3 regions of the [Clostridium] scindens ATCC 35704 genome follow, and region 1 is predicted to be linked to each of the others. Evidence: predicted binding sites of a transcription regulator. Region 1 holds the regulator's gene; each other region holds the start of a gene.

Region 1 (7,607 bases):
CGGCTACTATGTAGACCAGCAGATCGACACCTTCCTGAATAACGTGCGGGTCCTGACTGCCAGCGGATTCTCTCTTCCCGAAGCCATTGCCGAAGTGAAGGAGAATGCAAAGGAGCCGGCGGACATAACGCTGATCGATAAGAATGGGCATGGGGGCCGACGGACGATGTACTCCTTCATGTACCAGTATATGCCTTATATCCTCCTGTCCATCCTGTGCTATTCCTTGACCTATATCATGATCGCCTTTAATAAGCCGGATGTCAAAAGGCGGATGCTGTGTTCCGCCGTATCCGGCAAACGGCAGAACGCCCAGCTGATATTAGGCTATGCGGTCATCGGCCTTGCAGTCTGGGTGTTGTGCAACATGCTTCCGGTTCTCATGTATGGAAAGGAATTTTTAAAGGATCCGCACCTGCCCCACTATCTGTTCAACAGTTTCCTGCTGATGCTGGTATCCCTTTCGATCTCATTCCTGGTGGGAAGCCTGGTACGCAAGGAGGAGATGATCAGCGCAGTGGTCAACGTAGTCTCCCTTGGCCTGTCCTTTATCAGCGGGGTGCTGGTAAGCCTGGAGGTGTTAAGCAAAGGAATCAAGACCGTTGCACGCTTCCTTCCGATCTATTGGTATGAGACCGGCAACAACTTGATCGCCAACAACCACACGTTCAGCAGCACCCAGCTGAAATCCCTGTATACAGGGTACGTCATCCAGATTCTGTTCGCCCTGGCATTCTTATTCATAGCCCTGGTGATCATCCACAACCGGCGGCAAAGCGCGAATTAGCAAGAGAAAGAAGGAGCCTTTGATGAACTTAATCATCAAAGGCTTCCTTTACTTTATCCATAAATCCTTTTTTCTTCTTGCCGCTCTTGGGCTCGGAATCGCTTTCAGACGCGGTTCCCAGCGTATTGCCGGTCAGCTCGTCAAATCTTCGAAGCGCTTCTTTCGCCTCCTGGCTTAGATGTTCCGGGGTCTGGATTACCAATGTCACATAGTGATCGCCCCGTACCTGGGAATTGCGAAGGGATGGAACCCCTTTTCCTTTCAGCCGCACTTTCGTATCCGTCTTCGTGCCTGGCTTCACATTATACAGAACTTCCCCGTCTACCGTCTTGATCCGGATATCCGCGCCGATCGCCGCCTGGGCAAATGAGATTGGCACAGTGGAGAAGATATGCATATCCTGGCGCTGGAATATCGGATGCCTGGATACGTTAACCTCTACCAGCAGATCCCCTCTTGGGCCGCCGTTTACGCCCGGTTCTCCTTTTTCGCGGATACGCACGCTCTGTCCATTGTCAATGCCGGCCGGTATCGTAACCGCAATCTTCTTCTTATTGGATACATATCCCGTTCCACTGCAATCCGGACATTTTTCCCGAATGATCTTGCCGGTTCCGTGACAGTCCGGACAGGTCTGAACATTCTGCACAGTTCCAAAGAAGGACTGCTGCGTATATACTACCTGGCCTTTGCCTCCGCATTTTGGACAGGTTTCCGGGGAGGTTCCCGGCTTCGCGCCTGTGCCGCTGCACTTCGGGCATGGATCTTTTAAGATGACCTCGATCTCTTTCTCACAGCCGAATACTGCCTCTTCAAAAGTAATCCTTACGCTCTTGCGGATATTCATGCCCTTCATAGGGCCCTGGCCTGCACGGCCCCTGCGGCTGCCGCCGCCGAACAGGTCGCCGAATATGTCGCCAAATATATCGCTGAAGTCCGCCCCGCCAAAATCAAATCCGCCGAATCCGCCGGCGCCTCCAGCGCCTCCTTCAAAGGCAGCATGGCCGAACTGGTCGTACTGGCGCCGTTTCTCCGGGTCACTCAAGACTGCATAGGCTTCGGACGCTTCTTTGAACTTCTTCTCTGCTTCAGCGTCTCCGGGATTCATATCAGGATGGTATTTCTTGGCAACCTGTCTGTATGCTTTTTTTAATGTGGCGTCGTCGGCATCTCTGCTGACGCCAAGCACTTCATAGTAATCTCTCTTTGATTCTGCCATCTTTTATCCCTTTCTTTCATGTACATAAGGAAGTTCCGCGAGACTAAGCTTAAGAATATATAATCTCGCTTGAGTTTCGCGGAACAGTATTCGCACTGGGCTTATACTTCCTTATAGTCACCGTCTACAACATCGTCTCCCTGGAAGCCGTCCGGTGCAGGGCCTGCTCCCGGATTCGGGCCTGCTCCCATGTTCGGGTCTGCTCCCTGTGCTCCGGCTGCTGCTCCGGCCTGTTCATACATCTTAGTAAATAATTTCTGCGCGCTCTCCATCAGTTTCTCTTTGCCTGCCTTGATCTCGGCAATCTGCGCGTCTGATATGTCATCCATGTTTACTTTTTCAAGGATTTCCTTCAATGCCTTGCAGTCCGCCTCAACGGTAGCCTTATCTGCAGCATCAATCTTATCTCCTACATCGCCCAGGGCTTTTTCCGTCTGAAATACCAGGGCGTCCGCATCATTCTTTGTATCAATGCCTTCCTTGCGCTTCTTATCCTGCGCCTCGAATGCCGCTGCTTCTTTTACCGCCTTGTCGATCTCGTCATCAGACATGTTAGAGCCTGCCGTGATGGTGATATGCTGCTCTTTGCCTGTTCCAAGGTCTTTTGCGGATACATTTACAATGCCGTTCGCATCAATGTCGAATGTAACTTCGATCTGCGGTACTCCGCGTGGAGCCGGCGGGATTCCGTCCAGCCTGAACTGTCCCAGAGACTTGTTATCTTTGGCGAACTGTCTCTCTCCCTGTACGACATTGATATCTACGGCTGTCTGGTTATCTGCCGCTGTGGAGAAGATCTGGCTCTTCTTGGTAGGAATCGTCGTATTTCTTTCAATCAGTCTTGTTGCAACGCCGCCCATCGTCTCGATTGACAGTGACAGCGGAGTTACATCCAAAAGAAGGATATCGCCTGCACCCGTATCTCCGGCAAGCTTGCCGCCCTGAACGGATGCACCAAGCGCTACGCACTCATCCGGGTTCAGAGATTTGCTTGGCTCTTTGCCTGTCAGACGCTTCACTTCTTCCTGGACAGCAGGGATACGTGTGGAACCGCCAACCAGAAGTACCTGGCCCAGTTCGGAAGCGGTAATGCCTGCGTCAGAAAGTGCTCTCGTTACCGGCTCGGATGTCTTTGCCACAAGGTCATGCGTCAGTTCATCAAATTTTGCCCTTGTCAGGTTCATATCAAAATGCTTCGGGCCTTCTGCTGTTGCTGTAATAAATGGAAGGTTGATATTTGTGGTCGTTGCAGAAGACAGTTCCTTCTTTGCCTTCTCTGCCGCTTCTTTCAGTCTCTGAAGCGCCATCTTATCGGCAGACAGGTCTACGCCTTCCTGCTTCTTGAATTCAGCAATCATATAATCCGTGATCTTCTGGTCGAAGTCGTCGCCGCCCAGCCTGTTGTTACCTGCGGTAGATAATACCTCGATGACGCCGTCGCCGATCTCGATGACGGATACGTCGAATGTACCTCCGCCAAGGTCATATACCATGATCTTCTGTTCTTTCTCATTGTCAAGTCCGTAAGCAAGCGCTGCCGCAGTAGGCTCATTGATGATACGCTTTACATCAAGGCCCGCAATCTTGCCTGCATCCTTTGTAGCCTGGCGCTGAGCGTCATTAAAGTACGCTGGCACAGTAATAACCGCCTCTGTTACCTTTTCTCCCAGATATCCTTCCGCGTCTGCCTTAAGCTTCTGAAGAATCATTGCGGAAATCTCCTGTGGAGAATATTTCTTATCATCGATCGTCACTCTGAAATCAGAGCCCATCTCTCTTTTAATAGAAGAGATCGTCCTCTCCGCGTTTGTAACTGCCTGACGTTTTGCAGGCTCGCCCACAAGACGTTCCCCTGTTTTTGTAAATGCTACGACAGATGGCGTCGTTCTGGCGCCTTCCGTATTTGCGATGACCGTTGGCTGGCCACCTTCCATAACAGCCACGCAGCTGTTCGTGGTTCCTAAATCAATACCAATGATTTTGCCCATTATAAAGACCTCCTGTTTTATTTTCTAAATTATCTGGAATTAGTTTGCTACTTTTACCATGCTGTGCCTCACTACGGAGTCACGGTACATATAACCTTTCTGGAATTCCTCGGCTATGATATTCTCGCCAAAGTTCTCATCTTCCACATGCATCACTGCATTGTGGAGATTCGGGTCAAATTCTTTGCCTACCGCTTCGATCGGCTTAACGCCCAATTCTCCCAGCACGGTCATTAACTGCTTATACACCATCTCCATTCCCTGGATAAATGGGTCTTCCTTGTCTTCTTCCTTGACAGCGTCAAGCCCTCGCTCAAAGTTGTCGACTACCGGAAGCATCTTTTCTATGATATCTTTCGCTCCTATCTCGTACATCTGGGATTTCTCCTTTTCCGTACGCTTGCGGAAGTTATCAAACTCTGCCATTTGACGAGTGAGCCTGTCAGTCAGTTCCTCAATCTTCTCGTCCTTTTTATCTTTCTTATTCTTCTTGCCAAATAACTTCTTGCCGGATTTTTTATCTTCGTCTTCCTCATCCGGCTCTTCTTCCTCATCCGGCTCTTGTTCCTCATCCGGCTCTTCTTCCTCGTTATCGGAGACCTCTTCGTCTTCGGAAGCCTCTTTGGCGTTCTCTTCTTCTGCCTGATCTTCCCCGGGCTCGCCTTCCGGCAGTTCCCCGGCCGACTTTTTGGCTTCTTCCACAGCCTCTTTTACCATTTCTTCCTGGCTCTTTTCCTGATTATTCTCCAAGGGTTCTTCCACCTTTCCTATTCTTTTCTATGAAACATTTCATCCAATTCGCTTTGCAGCCGCTTCATGGATTTTAATACATGCTCATAATCCATTCTCTTTGGCCCGATAATACCTATGGTTCCCTTCATGCCGTCGCCTAATTCATAAGTGGCGGTGACAACGCTGCAATCCTTCATGGTCTTGACCGGCGTCTCATCACCGATGTAAACCTGAATGCCAGTATTATCTTCCTGCGATAACGTCTGCGTTACCAACTCGCTAAGCTGCTGCTTTTCCTCAAAGGCGCTGATAATCTCCTGGGCGCTTTGATTATCGCTGAGTTCCGGATACTTGAAGATGTTCGTGGCTCCGCTTGTATAGATCTGCATATCATCATCCACCTGGATGACATCCGCCACCGCATCCAGAACGTTTCCAACCACCTCGCTGTGTATGCCTGCCTGCTCCTTCAGCCTTGCGATCAATCCAAGATTGATTTCCTCGATAGACATGCCATTCAGCGTCGTGTTCAAAAGCATATTCAATTTCAACAGATTCTCATTGCTGATTGGCTCGTCAATGTCAATAATCTTATTCTTGATTACATTGCCTCCAAGCACGATTACCGCGATGATCTGCTCATCGTCTACCATGGACAGCTGAATGAACTTAAGTTTGTTCTCATTGTTCATGGGCGTAGATACCATCGTTGCATAATTCGTACTGTTAGCCAGGACCTTTGCTGCCTGTCTTAGAAGTTGATCCATCTTATCTGCCTTATCCAGCATCTGTTCCTGCATCTCGCTCAGTTCCTGTTCTTTTTCTTCCATCAGCATATCTACATAGAGTCTGTAGCCTTTATCCGAAGGAATGCGTCCGGCCGACGTGTGAGGCTGCATGATATAGCCCATCTCTTCCAAGTCCGCCATCTCGTTACGGATGGTTGCAGAACTTAAGTTCAGATCCGTATACTTCGATATGGTTCTGGAACCAACCGGCTCGCCTGTCTCCAGATAGTTCTGGATAATCGCATGAAGGATCTTAAGCTTGCGGTCACTAAGTCCATGTTCTGATACCATCTATCCTCCTCCTTTCGGATTTTGCTGTTAGCACTCTACATTTTCGAGTGCTAACATCTTCGATTATTAATTTAGCACTCCCTTTTTCTTTTGTCAACACTATTTATACAATTTTTATAACTAACTCCTGGCTGAGTTCGTTTCCATAGATGACCTGGGGAATTCCCACCTCATTTTGCGCGGCATTCAGAATCTCCCGAAAGCGCGCCCCATCCTTCCCGCCCGCGGGCAGATGGATTGCAGATACCCGGCGCGCTCCCAGCGAATGTCCGTACAGATGCAAGTGTCTCCCAAACGGATCAGAACCCCTGCATTGTCTACCTGCCGGATTAAGATATCTCTGCAATCCAATCGATTACCTCCTTCACCTGCTTCTGCCTTTCTATGGCGGATTCTCCTTCTGCCGCGTCCGTGGCGGCGTCTGACAGATCATAACGCCTGCCTCTGAATGCCTTCTCGATCGCCTGCGGCAGGCCTATGTCCAATGCATCCGTATATACCTTTATCTCCTTGATGACGAGGTTTTCCAAGTGCATCTGAATCTCTACTTCTCCCCAGCCGAACCGTTTCTGGTGGATGATCTCGCACGCCGGAGACTGTCCATATACCCATTCCCAGGAACAATAGGATTCATAGATCTGCCGGATCTTCTCTTGATCCTCCCTGCTTAATTTCAGAATCTGCGCCGTACCATATTCCTTCTGGAAACTTTCCGCCATCTGCTCCATAATTCCCTGTGTCGTGATTTCCTGGTTCAAGTCCCTTAGGTTGCACACCCTGGATCTGACGGAATCGACGCCTTTCGCCTTCATTTTCTCTTTAGATGGCGTCAGATAGCGGGTCATCCTCTCCTTGTCCACGTCCACCATCAGCGTTCCGTGCTGCACATTGCAGCTGGCCGTCTTAGAATACGCATTGCCGGAAAATTTAAGTCCTTCCTTGGTCAGTATATCATTCCGGCCGGAAGCCTGCGTCTCAATTCCGTAGAATCCGCACGCATCCGCGATGATCCCGGACTGTCTTTTCAAGTCATACATCTCTGGAGACGCAAGAAATGTGAAGCAGACATTTCCCATATCCTGGTAGACCGCACCACCCCCCGTCGTCCGACGGGCCACATAGCCGCCTTCCTCTTCCAGAAGCCTGGCTCTGCATTCTTTCAGGATATTCTGATTCTTTCCTATTACTACAGTATGCTCATTCTGCCACAGGTACAAAATGACATCCCCTTCTTTTACCAATGTCTGCAAGTGGGCTTCCACTGCCAGATTGTATCTTGGATCATTCGATTCTGCCCATATGATGTAATTCATATTTTCCCTCCTCATTATTATATATAAATGCTGTCCTTATTGCTCTTCACCAGCCCTTTCTCCAATTGTATAACAGCATTATAGTACAGGTAAAAACAGCACAATGTCCATGCATTGTGCTGTTTGACTGATAAAACTGCAATATTATGTGATTTTCATTTAGGCCTTCGCATCATTGTGCAACGGCGCTAGCTTAATTCGACTTTCTGCGCTTCTTCCGGCTTAAAATCATTCTCCAAGTCATAGATGTTGTGCCCTGTAGATTCACTGAGCACTCTGCCTTCCAGAGAATAGCAGCGGATGAATCTCTTTCCGTCCACGCTTGACCAGTGCTCCACGTCCCAACTCATGTATCCGTCCTCGTCGCTTTTCTTTTCTTTCAGATACAGATCCACTTGGCGTCCGTCCTTCATCTGCTGAATCAGTCCCTTGGTTCCGTCCACTTCCACTTCTACCTTATTTACTTTGTCATAAATCTTCATAGCATTC
Region 2 (7,607 bases), 190 kb from region 1:
CTGGCCCATGAAGGCGTGCTGTTTCTGGATGAACTGGCGGAATTTCAAAAGAATGTTCTGGAAGTATTAAGACAGCCTCTGGAAGAAAAGCAGATTCGGATTGCCCGCAGCCATGGAACCTATGTGTTTCCGGCCAATTTCATACTGGTTGCCGCAATGAATCCATGCCCTTGCGGCAATTATCCGAATTTAGAAAAATGCACCTGCACGCCAGGACAGATCCGGCATTACTTGGGCAGGATCAGCCAGCCATTTCTGGATCGTATGGATCTGTGTATAGAAACTCCTCGGATCAAGTATGAAGCCTTAAGCGTCCGGAAGCCCCAGGAAAGTTCAAAAGAGGTACGAAAGAGGGTAGTAAAGACCAGAAACATCCAGAACATGCGTTATGCAGAAACCGGGATAACATCGAATGCCCTGCTGGGCGTCAGGGAACTGGAGAAGTACTGCCAATTAGGGGATAATGAAGAACGGCTGATGAAGCGCGCGTATCTGGCGATGGGGCTGACGGCAAGAACCTACCATAAGATATTGCGGGTGGCACGTACGATTGCGGATATGGAGGAGAGTGAAAGAATCCGGGAGCATCATCTGAAAGAGGCAATCAGCTACCGGACGATAGACAAGAAATATTGGGGGAGGTAGAAAAGGTGGTATATGAATACTGGCTTGCATCCATAAAACCGCTTCAGCCGAAGAAAAAGAGGATGCTAAGGGAAAATTTAGGAAGCGGAAGAACTGTTTATTATATAGAAGAAACAAAACTTCATTTTCAAGAGTATCTGAACGCGAAGGATGTTGAAACAATCAGGAAGGCGCAAGGAGATAAGAAGATTGAGGAGAGGTGGGCAAGGCTGAAAGAGGAAAATATACGGTTCATTCCTTATTTTTCCAGGGAATATCCAGAGAAACTGAAGCATATTCCTAATCCGCCTTATGCACTATATGTAAAGGGAAGCCTTCCCAAAGAAGATTCTCCCAGCGCAGCGATCGTAGGAGCCAGACGCTGCACTCCTTACGGCGAGCAGATGGCGCTTGCCTATGGAGAGAAACTTGCAAAAGCAGGAGTTCAAGTGATCAGCGGCATGGCGAGAGGAATCGATGGCGCAGGGCAAAGAGGCGCATTAAACGGAAGAGGAAGGACATATGGTATATTAGGATGCGGCGTCGATGTCTGTTATCCAAGAGAGCATATCGGGCTGTATATGGATCTTCAGGAAAATGGAGGCCTGATATCGGAGCAGATTCCGGGACAGCCGCCGCTGCCGGCATATTTTCCGGAGCGGAACCGAATCATCAGCGGTCTGTCAGATGTAGTTCTTATAATAGAAGCAAAAGAAAGAAGCGGCTCTTTGATTACCGCAGATATGGCCTTGGAACAGGGAAAGGATGTCTATGCGCTGCCTGGCCCCGTAACAAGCCCGGCAAGCCAGGGCTGCCACCGGCTGATCAAGCAAGGCGCAGGGATTCTCCTATCTCCGGAAGATCTATTAATGGAATTGGAAATCAGCAATATGAATCCAGGGCAAAATTCTGACGAAAATAAAAAAATGCTTGAAAGTCCTGAAAATATGGTGTATAGTTGTCTCGGTTTGTTCCCGAAGAGCATTGGCCAATTATTAGAAGAGACCGGACTATGTCCGAAGGAACTTCTGGAGAGGCTGATAACTCTGGAATTAGAGGGATATATTAAAGAAGTATCTAAAAATTATTATATAAGAATCCGGTGAAAGACCGGCAAGTCGTTTTTTATGGAGGAAGCAGTTATATGGCACGCTATCTTGTAATCGTGGAGTCGCCTGCAAAGGTGAAGACAATTAAAAAATTTCTGGGAAGTAATTATGTGGTTACCGCATCCAACGGGCATGTCAGGGATCTGCCCAAGAGCCAGCTGGGCGTTGACGTTGAGCATGATTATGAGCCGAAGTACATTACAATACGGGGGAAAGGAGAGATACTGGCAAATCTGCGCAAGGAAGTGAAAAAAGCAGATAAGGTGTATCTCGCGACTGACCCGGACCGGGAAGGAGAGGCTATTTCGTGGCATTTGAGCCAGGCCTTGAAGTTGGAGAATAAGAAGACTTACCGCATTAGTTTTAATGAGATTACAAAGAACGCAGTAAAAGCATCCCTTAAAAACGCAAGAGAAATTGATATGGATCTGGTTGATGCCCAGCAGGCGAGAAGGGTTCTGGATCGAATTGTCGGATACAGGATCAGCCCTCTTTTGTGGGCCAAGGTCAAGAGAGGCTTGAGTGCCGGGCGGGTTCAGTCGGTGGCGCTTCGTATTATCGCGGACCGGGAGGAAGAGATCAATGCATTCATCCCGGAAGAATACTGGACGCTGGATGCCAACTTGAAAGTAGAAGGAGAGAAGAAGATTCTGACCGCGAAATTCTACGGCACAGAGAAAAAGAAGATGACCATCCGTTCCAAGGAAGAACTGGAACAGATTCTGAAAGAAGTGGATCAGGCCGATTATTCCGTGGCAGACATTAAAAAGGGCGAGCGGATTAAAAAGGCCCCGGTTCCTTTTACCACCAGCACGCTCCAGCAGGAAGCATCCAAAGCGCTGAATTTTGCCACCTCAAAGACGATGAGGATTGCCCAGCAGCTCTATGAGGGAATTGACATCAAAGGGAATGGCACCGTCGGAATCATTACCTATCTGCGTACGGATTCCACCAGGGTATCGGAAGAGGCTGACGCCAGTGTAAGAGAATACATCGCGTCTAATTACGGAAAAGAGTATGTGGCAGCAGGAGAAGCAAAAGAAGGGGCTGACAAAAAGATCATCCAGGACGCCCATGAGGCGATAAGGCCTACGGATGTATCGCGCACGCCGGCAGTTATGAAGGATTCCCTGACCAGGGATCAGTTCCGTCTGTACCAGCTGATATGGAAACGGTTTGTTGCCAGCAGGATGCGGCCTGCCAGATACGAGACCACGTCCGTGAAGATCGCGGCAGGAACGTATCGGTTTACGGTGGCAGCGTCCAAGATTATCTTCGAAGGATTCCGTTCTGTATATACGGAGGCAGGAGAAGAGAAGGAAGAAAGCAACGTGCTGCTGAAAGGCCTTGATATGGATTCCAGGCTTACCAAAGAAAGTTTTGAGTCAAAGCAGCATTTCACCCAGCCGCCAGCCCATTATACGGAGGCAGCGCTGGTAAAGACGCTTGAGGAGCTGGGTATCGGCCGCCCAAGTACTTATGCGCCTACAATTTCTACAATTATTGCCAGAAGATATGTGGCCAAGGAGAATAAGAACCTTTATCTCACAGAGATCGGCGAAGTGGTCAATAATATTATGAAGCAGTCCTTTCCCAGCATTGTGGACGTGAACTTCACAGCCAATATGGAAAGCCTTCTTGATGGGGTGGCAGAGGGAAAAGTAGGATGGAAGACGATTATCGAGAATTTCTATCCGGATCTTGAGAAAGCCGTCGAAAAAGCGGAGAAGGAACAGGAAGCAGTCAAGATAGAAGATGAGGTTACGGATGTGATCTGTGACCAGTGCGGCCGCAATATGGTCATTAAATATGGACCCCATGGACGTTTCCTGGCTTGTCCGGGATTCCCGGAGTGCAGGAATACCAAGCCTTATCTGGAAAAGATCGGCGTGCCTTGCCCGGTCTGCGGCAAGGATGTGGTGATCCGTAAGACGAAGAAGGGACGAAAATATTATGGGTGCGAAGACAACCCCAATTGCGAATTTATGTCCTGGCAGAAGCCATCGACGAAGAAGTGTCCGAGGTGTGGAAGCCATATGGTAGAAAAGGGAAATAAGCTGCTTTGCAGTGATGAACAATGCGGATATGTGGAAAATAAAGAGATTATTAAAAATATTTAGGAAATTCATTGAATGTTATTGAATTGTATGATAATATAACAATCAAAGGATGGAGGAATGGCAATGAGTGTACAATTGTTAGATAAAACTAGAAAAATCAACAAATTACTGCATAATAATAATTCCAGCAAGGTCGTATTTAATGATATCTGCGAAGTGCTTACTGAAATACTGGATTCCAATGTTCTGGTAGTCAGTAAAAAGGGCAAAGTGCTGGGCGGCAGTAATTGCGAGGGAGTTCCAATTATCAAGGAACTGCTGGAGCGGGAAGTCGGGAGGCATATCGATGATATGCTGAATGAGCGCCTGCTGAGTATTTTATCCACCAAGGAGAATGTAAACCTGCAGACCCTTGGATTTTCGGAAGAGGCGGTGAAGGGTTATCAGGCCATCATCACCCCCATTGATATTGCAGGCGAGCGTCTGGGAACACTATTTATCTATAAGAGAGACCAGATGTATGAAATTGACGACATTATTTTAAGTGAATATGGAACAACGGTAGTAGGACTTGAAATGCTCAGGTCCGTAAATGAGGAGAGCGCTGAAGAGACCAGGAAGGAGCATATCGTCCAGTCGGCTATCAGCACCCTGTCCTATTCAGAACTGGAGGCGATCATCCATATCTTTGAGGAACTGGATGGCACGGAGGGAATCCTGGTTGCCAGCAAGATCGCAGACCGGGTAGGGATTACCAGATCCGTGATTGTAAATGCGCTCCGGAAATTCGAAAGCGCCGGAGTGATCGAGTCACGTTCTTCCGGTATGAAGGGAACCTATATCAAGGTCGTAAATGATTATGTATTTACGGAACTGGAACATATCAAGGCAGAACGTGCAAAATAAGAAAGACGGATAAAGGGGTATCGGGCGACTGATACCCTTATTTGAACTTGGGAAGGGAGAAGCAGGCATGTATGAGGAGTGTTCCGCTGATATCAAGATGACCCGTATGATCTTGAAAGAAGGGTTCTTTGATAAGGCAACGTACCATTGCAGCATAATCACGTATAATCCGGAAGAAGAATGTATATATTTGTTATCAGATGAGACGCAGCTTCCGGTCTTCTCCCTGGATGGCATCTACGAATGCAGGATCGACACGCCCAAGGGCGTTATCGGATGTAGCGGAACCATCAGGGAAAGATATTGGAATAAGGTTGGGAGAATCGTAAAATTCCAGATTCGGAATGGATTTTATAAAAATCTTGTAAACTAAATATAAAGGTTGTTGACAAAATAACGAGAGAGTGCTATTTTATATCTAGAGTCTTTTAGCACTCTCTTTTTATGAGTGCTAACAAATATAGATAATATTAAGGAGGAATAAATATGAAATTAGTACCATTGGGAGACAGAGTCGTATTAAAACAGTTAGTAGCAGAAGAAACTACAAAATCCGGAATCGTGATTCCCGGACAGTCCAAAGAGAAACCGCAGCAGGCAGAAGTAATCGCTGTTGGACCTGGTGGAACAGTTGATGGCAAGGAAGTTAAGATGAATGTCGCGACAGGCCAGAAAGTTATTTATTCTAAATATGCAGGAACAACGGTTGAAATTGATGATGAAGAGTATATCATCGTAAAACAGGATGATATCCTTGCAATCGTTGAATAAAGAAGTGAAGTTTGAAAAAGATTATAGCATAGAAAGAGCAGGAGGAATGTAATCATGGCAAAGGAAATTAAATATGGCGCTGAGGCAAGAAGCGCATTGGAAACAGGAGTTAACCAGCTGGCAGATACCGTTAGGGTAACGCTTGGACCAAAAGGACGTAACGTAGTGTTGGATAAATCTTTCGGCGCGCCGCTTATCACGAACGACGGTGTTACGATTGCAAAAGAAATCGAGCTTGAGGATGCTTTTGAGAATATGGGAGCGCAGCTGATCAAGGAAGTTGCATCCAAGACCAACGACGTGGCCGGTGATGGCACAACCACAGCAACCGTGCTTGCACAGGCAATGGTTCATGAAGGTATGAAGAATCTGGCTGCAGGGGCAAACCCGATTATCCTTCGCAAAGGCATGAAAAAGGCAACTGACAAGGCGGTTGATGCAATCGCTAAGATGTCCAGCAAAGTAAAGGACAAAGATCAGATCGCAAAAGTTGCAGCAATCTCCGCAGGCGATGTAGAAGTTGGGGAGATGGTTGCGGATGCAATGGAGAAGGTTTCCAATGACGGCGTAATTACGATCGAAGAATCCAAGACGATGAAGACGGAACTGGATCTGGTAGAAGGTATGCAGTTTGACCGCGGATATGTTTCCGCATACATGGCAACGGATATGGATAAGATGGAAGCAAATCTGGAAGATCCATATATCCTGATTACAGACAAGAAGATTTCCAATATCCAGGATATTCTTCCTCTGTTAGAGCAGATCGTACAGTCTGGAGCAAGACTTCTGATCATCGCTGAGGATATCGAGGGCGAGGCTCTTACCACATTGATTGTAAACAAACTGCGTGGAACCTTCAATGTAGCGGCCGTAAAAGCACCTGGATATGGAGACAGAAGAAAAGAGATGCTCAAAGATATCGCGATCCTGACAGGCGGACAGGTGATCTCTGATGAACTGGGAATGGATCTGAAAGAGACTACGATGGAGCAGTTAGGACGTGCCAAATCCGTCAAGATCCAGAAAGAGAATACCGTTATTGTGGATGGCATAGGAGACAAGAAAGAGATTGCTGACCGTGTCGCTCAGATCAAGGCTCAGATTGAAGAGACCACATCTGATTTCGATAAAGAAAAATTACAGGAAAGACTTGCAAAACTGGCAGGCGGCGTAGCGGTAATCCGTGTAGGAGCAGCAACCGAGACTGAGATGAAGGAAGCAAAAATGCGTATGGAAGATGCCCTGAATGCCACAAGAGCGGCAGTTGAAGAAGGCATCATCGCAGGAGGCGGATCTGCATATATCCACGCGGCAAAAGAAGTGGCAGCATTGGCAGAAAGCCTGGAGGGCGATGAGAAGACTGGCGCGAACGTAGTATTGAAGGCACTGGAGTCTCCGCTGTATCATATTGCTGCAAATGCCGGACTGGAAGGTTCCGTAATTATCAACAAGGTAAAAGAGTCTGATCCAGGATACGGATTCGACGCGCTGACAGAAAACTATGTAGATATGGTAGAGAGCGGAATCCTGGATCCTGCAAAGGTTACAAGAAGCGCTCTTCAGAACGCTACCAGCGTTGCATCTACACTGCTTACGACAGAGTCTGTTGTTGCCAACATTAAGGAAGAGACACCGGCAATGCCTGCAGGAGCAGGGGCCGGAATGGGCATGATGTAACGTAAATCATTTCTGCAGCTATATAAAGTATGAAATTTTTGAAAACTCCTCTGACGGGGAGTTTTCTTTTTGCCTGAAAGTATGGTACAATAATGGCATTCAGTATAGATTGTGGAGGAATAAAAGATGAGCGACTATTATACAGAACAGTTAGTGAAGAAACAGGCGGGCATGAAGGATATTGTAATAAAGGCGGCGCTGGTTGCGGTGACGATCGTTTCTGTCTTGATCGTGTTTCTGTTTCCATTCGGTATTATCCTGCCGGTCCTGGCGGTTATTCTGGATGTGCTCATGTTCCGGAGGTTGAATGTGGAGTATGAGTACCTGTTTGTGAATGGGGATCTGGATATTGACAAGATTATGAACAAGGCAAAGCGCAAGCGGATGTTTTCCGCTAACGTCAATGATCTTGAGATTCTGGCACCCGCTGATTCTATCGAAGTACGCCAGTACCAGA
Region 3 (7,607 bases), 1.2 Mb from region 1:
TGTGGTATCATTTACGATCAGGAATGATATATTGTTCTTCTCCGCCAAATGGATCATTTTCACAGACACTTCCTTGTCCTCCATCGTGCCCTTCTCCATACACTGGCTTAGTTTTTCATACATATCTATAAATTGCGTCTCTTTGTTGCTGATATAATATGGTTCCAGAAAACTGACGTTAATGATCAGAAGCACTAGGACCATGGATGCCAGCAGGCCAATAAAGACCGTAATCATCTGCCGCTTGATTGAATGCTTCATCATGCCTCTACCTCGAATTTATAACCCATGCCCCAGATTGTCTTGATATAGTTTCCCTTGTCGCCCAGCTTGCTTCTTAACTTCTTTACATGGGTGTCGATCGTCCTTGCATCCCCGAAATAGTCATAATTCCACACATTGTTCAATATCTTCTCCCGGGACAGGGCGATTCCCTGGTTTTCTACAAAGTAGGCCAGGAGTTCGAATTCTTTAAAACTTAAATCAATCTCTGTATCGTCAATCTTAACCTGATGGGCCGCCTTGTCTATTATAATTCCGCCCGCATCGATCACATCCCCTGTTCCAATCGCGTGAGACCTCCTTAGAATCGCTTCTACCCTGGCAACCAGGATCTTCGGGCTGAAAGGCTTAGAGATATATTCATCCACACCCAGCTCGAATCCTTGCAATTCGTCATGCTCCTCTGATCTGGCCGTCAGCATGATGATCGGCACTTGGGAAGACTGCCGGATCTCCCTGCAAGTCTGCCATCCGTCCATCCTTGGCATCATGACATCCAGGATGATCAGCGCAATATCCTTCTCCTCGTAGAAGATTTCCAAGGCCTCCATGCCATCTCCTGCCTCCCGGACGAGATAGCCTTCCCGCCCAAGGAAATCTTTTACCAGCTTGCGCATCCTGCTCTCATCATCTACGATCAAAATTTTAATTTTTTCCATATGACATAACCTCCATCCAAAGATGTTCCATTACTTTTCTTAAATCATACCAAAGAAATATGTCGTCTTTGTGAAATTACCATTTATATTATAACATAAAACATGCCTTGCGTCGGGGATAATAGTAGTGTATAGCAATATACAAGCCACTTTGGCTAGAAAGGAGTCGATCTTTATGGACAAAAACCAGCAGAACACCCGTCAGGAATGTACTTGCGTCCTGGCAATGGCTGCTATTCCCATGCAGATATATGGACAGCTGTATGAACCTGAAGAGGCTTTAGCAAGAGGAACGGTCTTCAAGGAACTGGACCTTCCTTTCTTTATGGGAGGTGGCATTGATGGAAGATAGACATGCATTACTGCAGAAGATCAACGAGATCAGTTTCGTATTCAATGACCTGACCTTATATCTGGATACCCATCCGATGGATTCAATCGCCAAGTCTGATTTCCAGCAGGCCGCATCCAAGAGGAAGGAACTGATGCAGAAATATGCGAAGGAATTCGGACCTCTGACTCTGGACTGCTCATGTGAATATCATTCCTGGGCGGAAGGGCCGACTCCTTGGGAAGGAGGGCATATTTAATGTGGACTTATGAAAAACGACTGCAATACCCGGTTAAGATATCAAAGACCTGCCCTAAGACAGCACAATTGATCATCAGTCAGTTTGGCGGGCCCGACGGCGAATTAGCTGCCTCTATGAGATATCTTTCCCAGCGTTACACCATGCCATGCAAGGAAGTAGCCGGACTTCTGACCGATATCGGTACGGAGGAACTGGCGCATCTGGAGATTGTCTGCGCGATCATCTATCAGCTGACCAAGGATATGTCTCTGGAAGATGCTAAGACAGCAGGATTTGATGCTTATTACATCGATCATACTTCCGGATTATGGCCGCAAGCTGCAGGCGGAATTCCATTTAATGCCTGCGAATTCCAATCCAAAGGCGATGCAATCACTGACTTGTTCGAAGACTTGGCTGCCGAGCAGAAGGCAAGGACCACTTATGACAATATCTTAAGAGTCGTTGATGATCCGGAGATCAAAGATCCGATCCGGTTCTTACGCGCAAGAGAGGTGGTTCACTTCCAGCGTTTCGGAGAAGCATTGGAAAAGACCAAGGACAGACTGGATGCAAAGAACTATTATTATGCAAATCCGGAGTTCGACAAGAAACTTTTTGGTTAGCAGACCATCCACAACTTCAAAAGGAACTGCCGCAGAATAAGCAGCAGTTCCTTTTTGCATGACATCTGTCTTAAGCAAGCGGCAGGCGCCAATATGCCTACTAATCACATAGCCCATTAAACAGGGCAGCCAGCATATCCACCGCCTTATCGATACCGGTCAGGCTTACATTCAATACCACCTGGTATGTGCCTGATTTGCCCCACTCTTCTCCGGTATTGGACTCGTAATAATATCTTCTCTCCCTGTCAACCTTCTTAATCTTTTCTGCCGCCTTTCTCTCAGGCAGATCTCTGAGGGCCGCTATTCTGCGGATTCTGTCTTCTTTATCCGCGCAGATGAATACGCTGATGCATTTGGGGCAGTCGCTTAAGATATAATCCGCACACCGTCCGACGATGACGCAGGGACTTCTGTCTGCCAGCCTCTTTATGATCTCAGACTGCGTGCGGTATACCCGGTCGCTTAAGGGTCGCATATAGTCTTCCGCATTCATATAGGCCGTATAATCGCCGGGGCCTACTATATAGGAGGACAGAAATCCTTCCAGAGCCGTCTCATCGGCTTCCTTGGCTTCCTTTTCGCTGATGCCCAGTTCCTTCGCCGCCATTGCCACCAGATTGTGGTCATAGAGAGGAATCTCCAGTTTTTTGGCAAGCCGGATCCCAATTTCCCGTCCTCCGCTTCCGTACTGGCGTCCAATCGTAATAATTACATTTTCTGTCATACTGCCCACTCCCTTCCTCATTCCTGCTGCACCGATTATTGTTCCTATCTATAGTATACCCTGAATTCCATAAAATTCCAATCTAAATGTAATCCCTGCACTTTCAGAACCTAAGATCCAGATAACTGTCAAGCATATATCGAAGCATAGTTACATCCATATTCCGGCATTCTTCAGACTCAAGCCCTCTTACGCCTTTACTAATGGTGTTGGCCGGCCGGTTCTATACTCACGCCATATTTCATAAAGTGGTAATTATATTAATAGATTTTTAGGAGGATGTATTATGAGCAATATTCGATACAATATCCACGCAAATCCAAACTCTATTCCAGTCATTCACTCCAATTGGTATCCTAACGTCGCTGTCTCGGAAAAGAACTTGCGTTATGCGCATATTCTTATGCCTGACTTTGCCTCTGCTGCCAGCGAGATGACGACCGTGCACCAATACCTGTTCCAGTCCTGGACGATCAGCAACGATTATCAAGGCATCCGGCGGCTGATCCAACGGATGGCCGTAGTGGAACAGCATCATTTCTCCATACTCGGCCAACTCATCACCCTGCTTGGGGCTCAGCCGGAATGCCGCTCCTCAGATCCCGAATCGTACTGGTGCGGCGATATGGTAGACTATAGCTGCGACGTTCAGACGCTGTTGTCTAAGAATGCCGAATCTGAGCGGTTTGCCGCCAAGGCATATGCAAAACAGGCGCAAGAAATCAAGGATCCGCTTGTATCGAAGATGCTTGCCCGGCTGTCGCTTGATGAGGAACTGCATTGCAAGATCTTTAGTGATTTCCTGGCTCAGATCTAATGCTTATATTATTACATAAAAAAAGCGCCGTAACTACGGCGTTTTTTAGTGGACCTGGCGGGAGTTGAACCCGCGTCCGAAAGCCCATCCATCAAAGCATCTCCCATCACAGTCATTATATTGACATTCCCTCCATCAGCCGCCTAATGACAGGCTGCCGACTTTAGTAGCTTCATAAGTTCTTCCATTCCCTCAAAGCTTTGGAAACGAAGTGCTCCGCCTGTTTGAAGCCGGTGACCCAGACGGCGGAAGATCCGGGGCCGACTGCCGCCTAATTAGGCAGCGTACGCTAATTCTCTATTGTCTGCGTTTATATTTAATTGGAACTTTTAACGTAGTGTCCCGCTACGGATGGCTTCTCCAACTTCCAGACCCCCGTCGAAACCAGTACAAGCCCTGATCATTCGCTGTACTACTGGCTCGCAGACATCTCTTGCCGTTATCATTATATATAGCATTGCCCCAAATGTCAAATCTTAATCCCAATTTCCTTATATCACCAGCGAAACCGCGCAATATGCAAGAAGCAGGGCATTCTATCATACTCTTCTGCCTTCGCCTAGTCCGATGGCACATATTCTTCCCTGCGCCTGTATGCCGGGACCCATACCGCTTAGAATTCCTTATATTCTTCCGGAATAGGCGGCGTGGTTTTCTTTTATTCGTTTGGACTCATTCCAAATTGTCTGCGAAAGGCTCTTGTAAAGCCCTCATGACTATCAAAGACGAAATCCCAAAAATTTTTCTATATTTTTAGCACTCAATACTTGACAGTGCTAACAATTCGTGTTATATAATAACTATAACAAATAAAACAAATCAAAAATAAAGATAAATCAAGGAGGAATGACTTATGTTACTTGCAAACAGAGGTTTTAACAATTTATTCGATGATATGTTCAAGGATCCATTCTTTACCCGTCCATATGACAACTCATCTTCACAGATCATGAAGACAGACATTCATGACAAGGATGGCAGTTACATTATAGAGATGGAACTTCCGGGATATGCCAAAGAAGACATTAAGGCAGACTTAAAAGACGGCTATCTTACAATCACCGCCAATAAGAGCGAATCCAAGGAAGAAAAGGATGCCAAAGGAAACTGCATCCACAAGGAACGCTATACCGGAACTTGCAACAGAAGTTTTTATGTAGGCGATGCCCTGACTCAGGAGGACATTAAGGCAGCATTTAAAGATGGAATCCTCAGGCTTCAGTTCCCGAAAGAGATTCAGAAGCAGGAAGAGCAGCCAAAATTAATTACGATTGAATAACTTTTAATATAGAGGGACCAGGTCCCACGCTCTCAGGGGAATTTCCCCTTTTTCATATAAACATCCTGAATATTAATATAAAAAGGCAGCCGCGCATCATCTGATTGATGGCGGCTGCCTTGATTTTCAAGCCTTAATTCTTTAATATTTTTATCTGGCCGATCACCGGCAATTCTTTTCTTTCTCCTTTGCATGCATACACAATTCCAACGATCATAAATACAAACAATACCAGGCTGCAGATGTCAAAGATCCAGGAAAACCAGCTGCCCCCGAAATTGATCATAGAATGGAATCCCCAGATCCATCTGCCGTCCAGCAGTTCTACAATTACAGACGCAATGAAAAGCACCAGTCCCTGATTGGTATGGAATCTAACATAGGGAGACTGCTTATTTCCAGCAATAAGCGGTACGAATACCAAAATTCCGAGATATGACAAGACCCCCATTACCTTATTCTGGCGTACATCCTCCTGCTGGAAGAATTTCCCTTGCTGGCCTGTATAGCCTTGCTGACTGTTCTGCTGGTATGTATAGCCCTGCTGGCCATTCTGCTGATATGAATAATCCTGCTGGCTGTCCTGCTGCTGGCCTGCCCCCGGCATCACCGGAATCTTTGCGCCGCACTGCGGGCAGTATTGCACACCGTCGTTCACTTTCGCTCCACATTTTACACAATAAGCCATTTCTATTTCTCCTTTTTCTTCTAGTATATTTATTGTGAATCTTCCAATCCCAATATCTCAGCAAGAACTTCGATTATGATTTCATTGGTGCATGACTTTATATATCCCATCATGTGCAAGGATATCTCGTCCTGCTTCTGGGCCTCCGTCAATGATTCATCATGCTTGGTCTGGTCGATCAATTGTATCAGTTGGGGAGTCAGTTCTTCGTAAGTCTCTATTGTCGTCTGAGAAACCATATTTCTTAATTCTTCCTTGCTTCTAGGTACCATCTTCTTCCTCCTAACCCAGATTCCGGACCTTGAAGTCTCTCTGCGCTTCCCTTTGCTGGTCCTTCCTGGCAATATCCTGTCTCTTGTCATATAGTTTCTTGCCTTTTGCAAGCCCAATCTCGACTTTTACCAGGCTTCCTTTAAAGTACACCTTAAGAGGCACAATTGCAATACCCTTCTCCTTAGTCTTGCCAAGAAGTTTATTGATCTCCGACTTATGTAAGAGAAGCTTGCGTACCCGCAAAGGATCTTTATTGAATATATTTCCCTTTTCATAAGGGCTGATATGCATTCCATAGATATATACCTCGCCATTCTCAACGCGGATAAATGCCTCTTTGATGCTGCATTTGCCCATGCGGAGGGACTTTACTTCAGTCCCATGCAGGGCAATGCCGGCCTCATAGTTCTCCAGAATGAAATAATCATGGTATGCCTTCTTATTATTGGCTATCATCTTACCATTCATCTTCGCCATCTTCCAACTCTCCTTCATCTGCAATCTCAAAATCAATGGTCCTAAGAAGCCTGTCCGCATCCATTACGCGGACGGATATCTTCTGGCCCAGCTTATATACCTTATGCCTGCGGGTTCCCACCATCTCGTACCGCTCCTGCTGATACTCGTAATGGTCATCCACCATGTTGATGACATGAACCAGGCCTTCGACCGTATTAGGGAGTTCTACATACATTCCCCATTTTGTAATGCTGGATATCACGCCTTCAAACACTTCTCCGATATGCGCCTGCATATACTCTACCTTTTTAAGCTTGATGGTTTCACGCTCGGCCTCGTCTGCCCTGCGCTCCATCTCGCTGGAGTGCTTGGTCACTTCCGGGAGTATCCCCTGGTAATGCTCTATTCTCTTTGCGTCCATCCGCCCCCGCAGATTATCCTTGATGATCCGGTGGATCTGAAGATCTGGATAACGCCTGATCGGCGAGGTGAAATGCGTATAATAATTGGCAGCAAGGCCAAAATGCCCGGTATTCTCCGGCGTATATCTGGCCTGCTTCATAGAACGAAGCGCCAGTCTGCTGATCAGGGCCTCCTCAGGAGTCCCCTCCACCTTGCCCAGCAGTTTCTGCACTTCCTTAGGCTTTACTTCGTTGGCTCCCACATGCATAGAATATCCAAAATTATTGATAAATGTCGCCAGCGTGCGGATCTTATCGTCATCCGGCGCCTCATGGGTACGGTAAACGAAAGGAAGTTCCTGCCAGAAATAATCTTCCGCCACCGTCTCGTTGGCAAGAAGCATGAAATCCTCAATCATCTTGGTTGCTACATTCCGCTCGTATGGACGGATTTCCACTGGCTTTCCATTCTCATCCAGCACCATCTTCGTCTCCGGGAAGTCGAAATCAATCGATCCCCGCCTTTTCCTCTGTTCCCGCAGGATGCCAGAAAGTTCTTGCATCCGTTCAAACATAGGCACCAGCTTCTCATACCTTTTTATCTCGTTTGCGTCCCGGTCCTCCAGAATCTTCTTGACGCTTGTATAACTCATTCTTTCGTCCACATGAATGACGGTCTCCGCTATCTCATGGGCTATCACCATGCCCTTAGGATTTACCGTCATGATGCAGCTGAGGGCCAACCTGTCCTCTCCCGCATTCAAAGAGCAGATGCCATTGGAAAGGGCATGGGGCAGCATCGGGATTACCCGGTCTACCAGATA

The links. Region 1 encodes HrcA, which represses chaperone genes, less so after heat shock. Its sites were predicted from a motif close to TGTTAGCACTCNNNNNNNNNGAGTGCTAACA; they were not measured.
Region 2: HDCHBGLK_RS17875 (co-chaperone GroES) is a predicted target of HrcA. The motif match lies at 5,126-5,156, and genes of this name have one in related genera.
Region 3: HDCHBGLK_RS10915 (Hsp20/alpha crystallin family protein) is a predicted target of HrcA. The motif match lies at 4,435-4,465, and genes of this name have one in related genera.

What each region holds. Positions count from the first base shown of each region.
Region 1 covers NZ_CP036170.1:3,290,770-3,298,376, forward strand. The annotation lists gene HDCHBGLK_RS16895 (ABC transporter permease) at 1-787, shown strand, start outside; gene dnaJ (molecular chaperone DnaJ) at 816-2,006, opposite strand; gene dnaK (molecular chaperone DnaK) at 2,108-3,994, opposite strand; gene grpE (nucleotide exchange factor GrpE) at 4,034-4,744, opposite strand; gene hrcA (heat-inducible transcriptional repressor HrcA) at 4,762-5,805, opposite strand; gene HDCHBGLK_RS16920 (hypothetical protein) at 5,992-6,156, opposite strand; gene HDCHBGLK_RS16925 (lipoate--protein ligase) at 6,135-7,118, opposite strand; gene HDCHBGLK_RS16930 (hypothetical protein) at 7,307-7,600, opposite strand.
Region 2 covers NZ_CP036170.1:3,481,857-3,489,463, reverse strand. The annotation lists gene HDCHBGLK_RS17900 (YifB family Mg chelatase-like AAA ATPase) at 1-645, shown strand, start outside; gene dprA (DNA-processing protein DprA) at 651-1,730, shown strand; gene topA (type I DNA topoisomerase) at 1,769-3,853, shown strand; gene codY (GTP-sensing pleiotropic transcriptional regulator CodY) at 3,917-4,699, shown strand; gene HDCHBGLK_RS17880 (hypothetical protein) at 4,767-5,072, shown strand; gene HDCHBGLK_RS17875 (co-chaperone GroES) at 5,186-5,470, shown strand; gene groL (chaperonin GroEL) at 5,525-7,150, shown strand; gene HDCHBGLK_RS17865 (DUF6106 family protein) at 7,277-7,607, shown strand, end outside.
Region 3 covers NZ_CP036170.1:2,114,187-2,121,793, reverse strand. The annotation lists gene HDCHBGLK_RS10955 (sensor histidine kinase) at 1-261, opposite strand, end outside; gene HDCHBGLK_RS10950 (response regulator transcription factor) at 261-941, opposite strand; gene HDCHBGLK_RS10945 (spore coat associated protein CotJA) at 1,117-1,293, shown strand; gene HDCHBGLK_RS10940 (spore coat protein CotJB) at 1,283-1,531, shown strand; gene HDCHBGLK_RS10935 (manganese catalase family protein) at 1,531-2,139, shown strand; gene HDCHBGLK_RS10930 (cytidylate kinase-like family protein) at 2,240-2,866, opposite strand; gene HDCHBGLK_RS10925 (ferritin-like domain-containing protein) at 3,153-3,683, shown strand; RNA gene ssrA (transfer-messenger RNA) at 3,730-4,080, opposite strand; gene HDCHBGLK_RS10915 (Hsp20/alpha crystallin family protein) at 4,537-4,962, shown strand; gene HDCHBGLK_RS10910 (zinc-ribbon domain-containing protein) at 5,096-5,650, opposite strand; gene HDCHBGLK_RS10905 (hypothetical protein) at 5,680-5,922, opposite strand; gene smpB (SsrA-binding protein SmpB) at 5,933-6,400, opposite strand; gene rnr (ribonuclease R) at 6,381-7,607, opposite strand, start outside.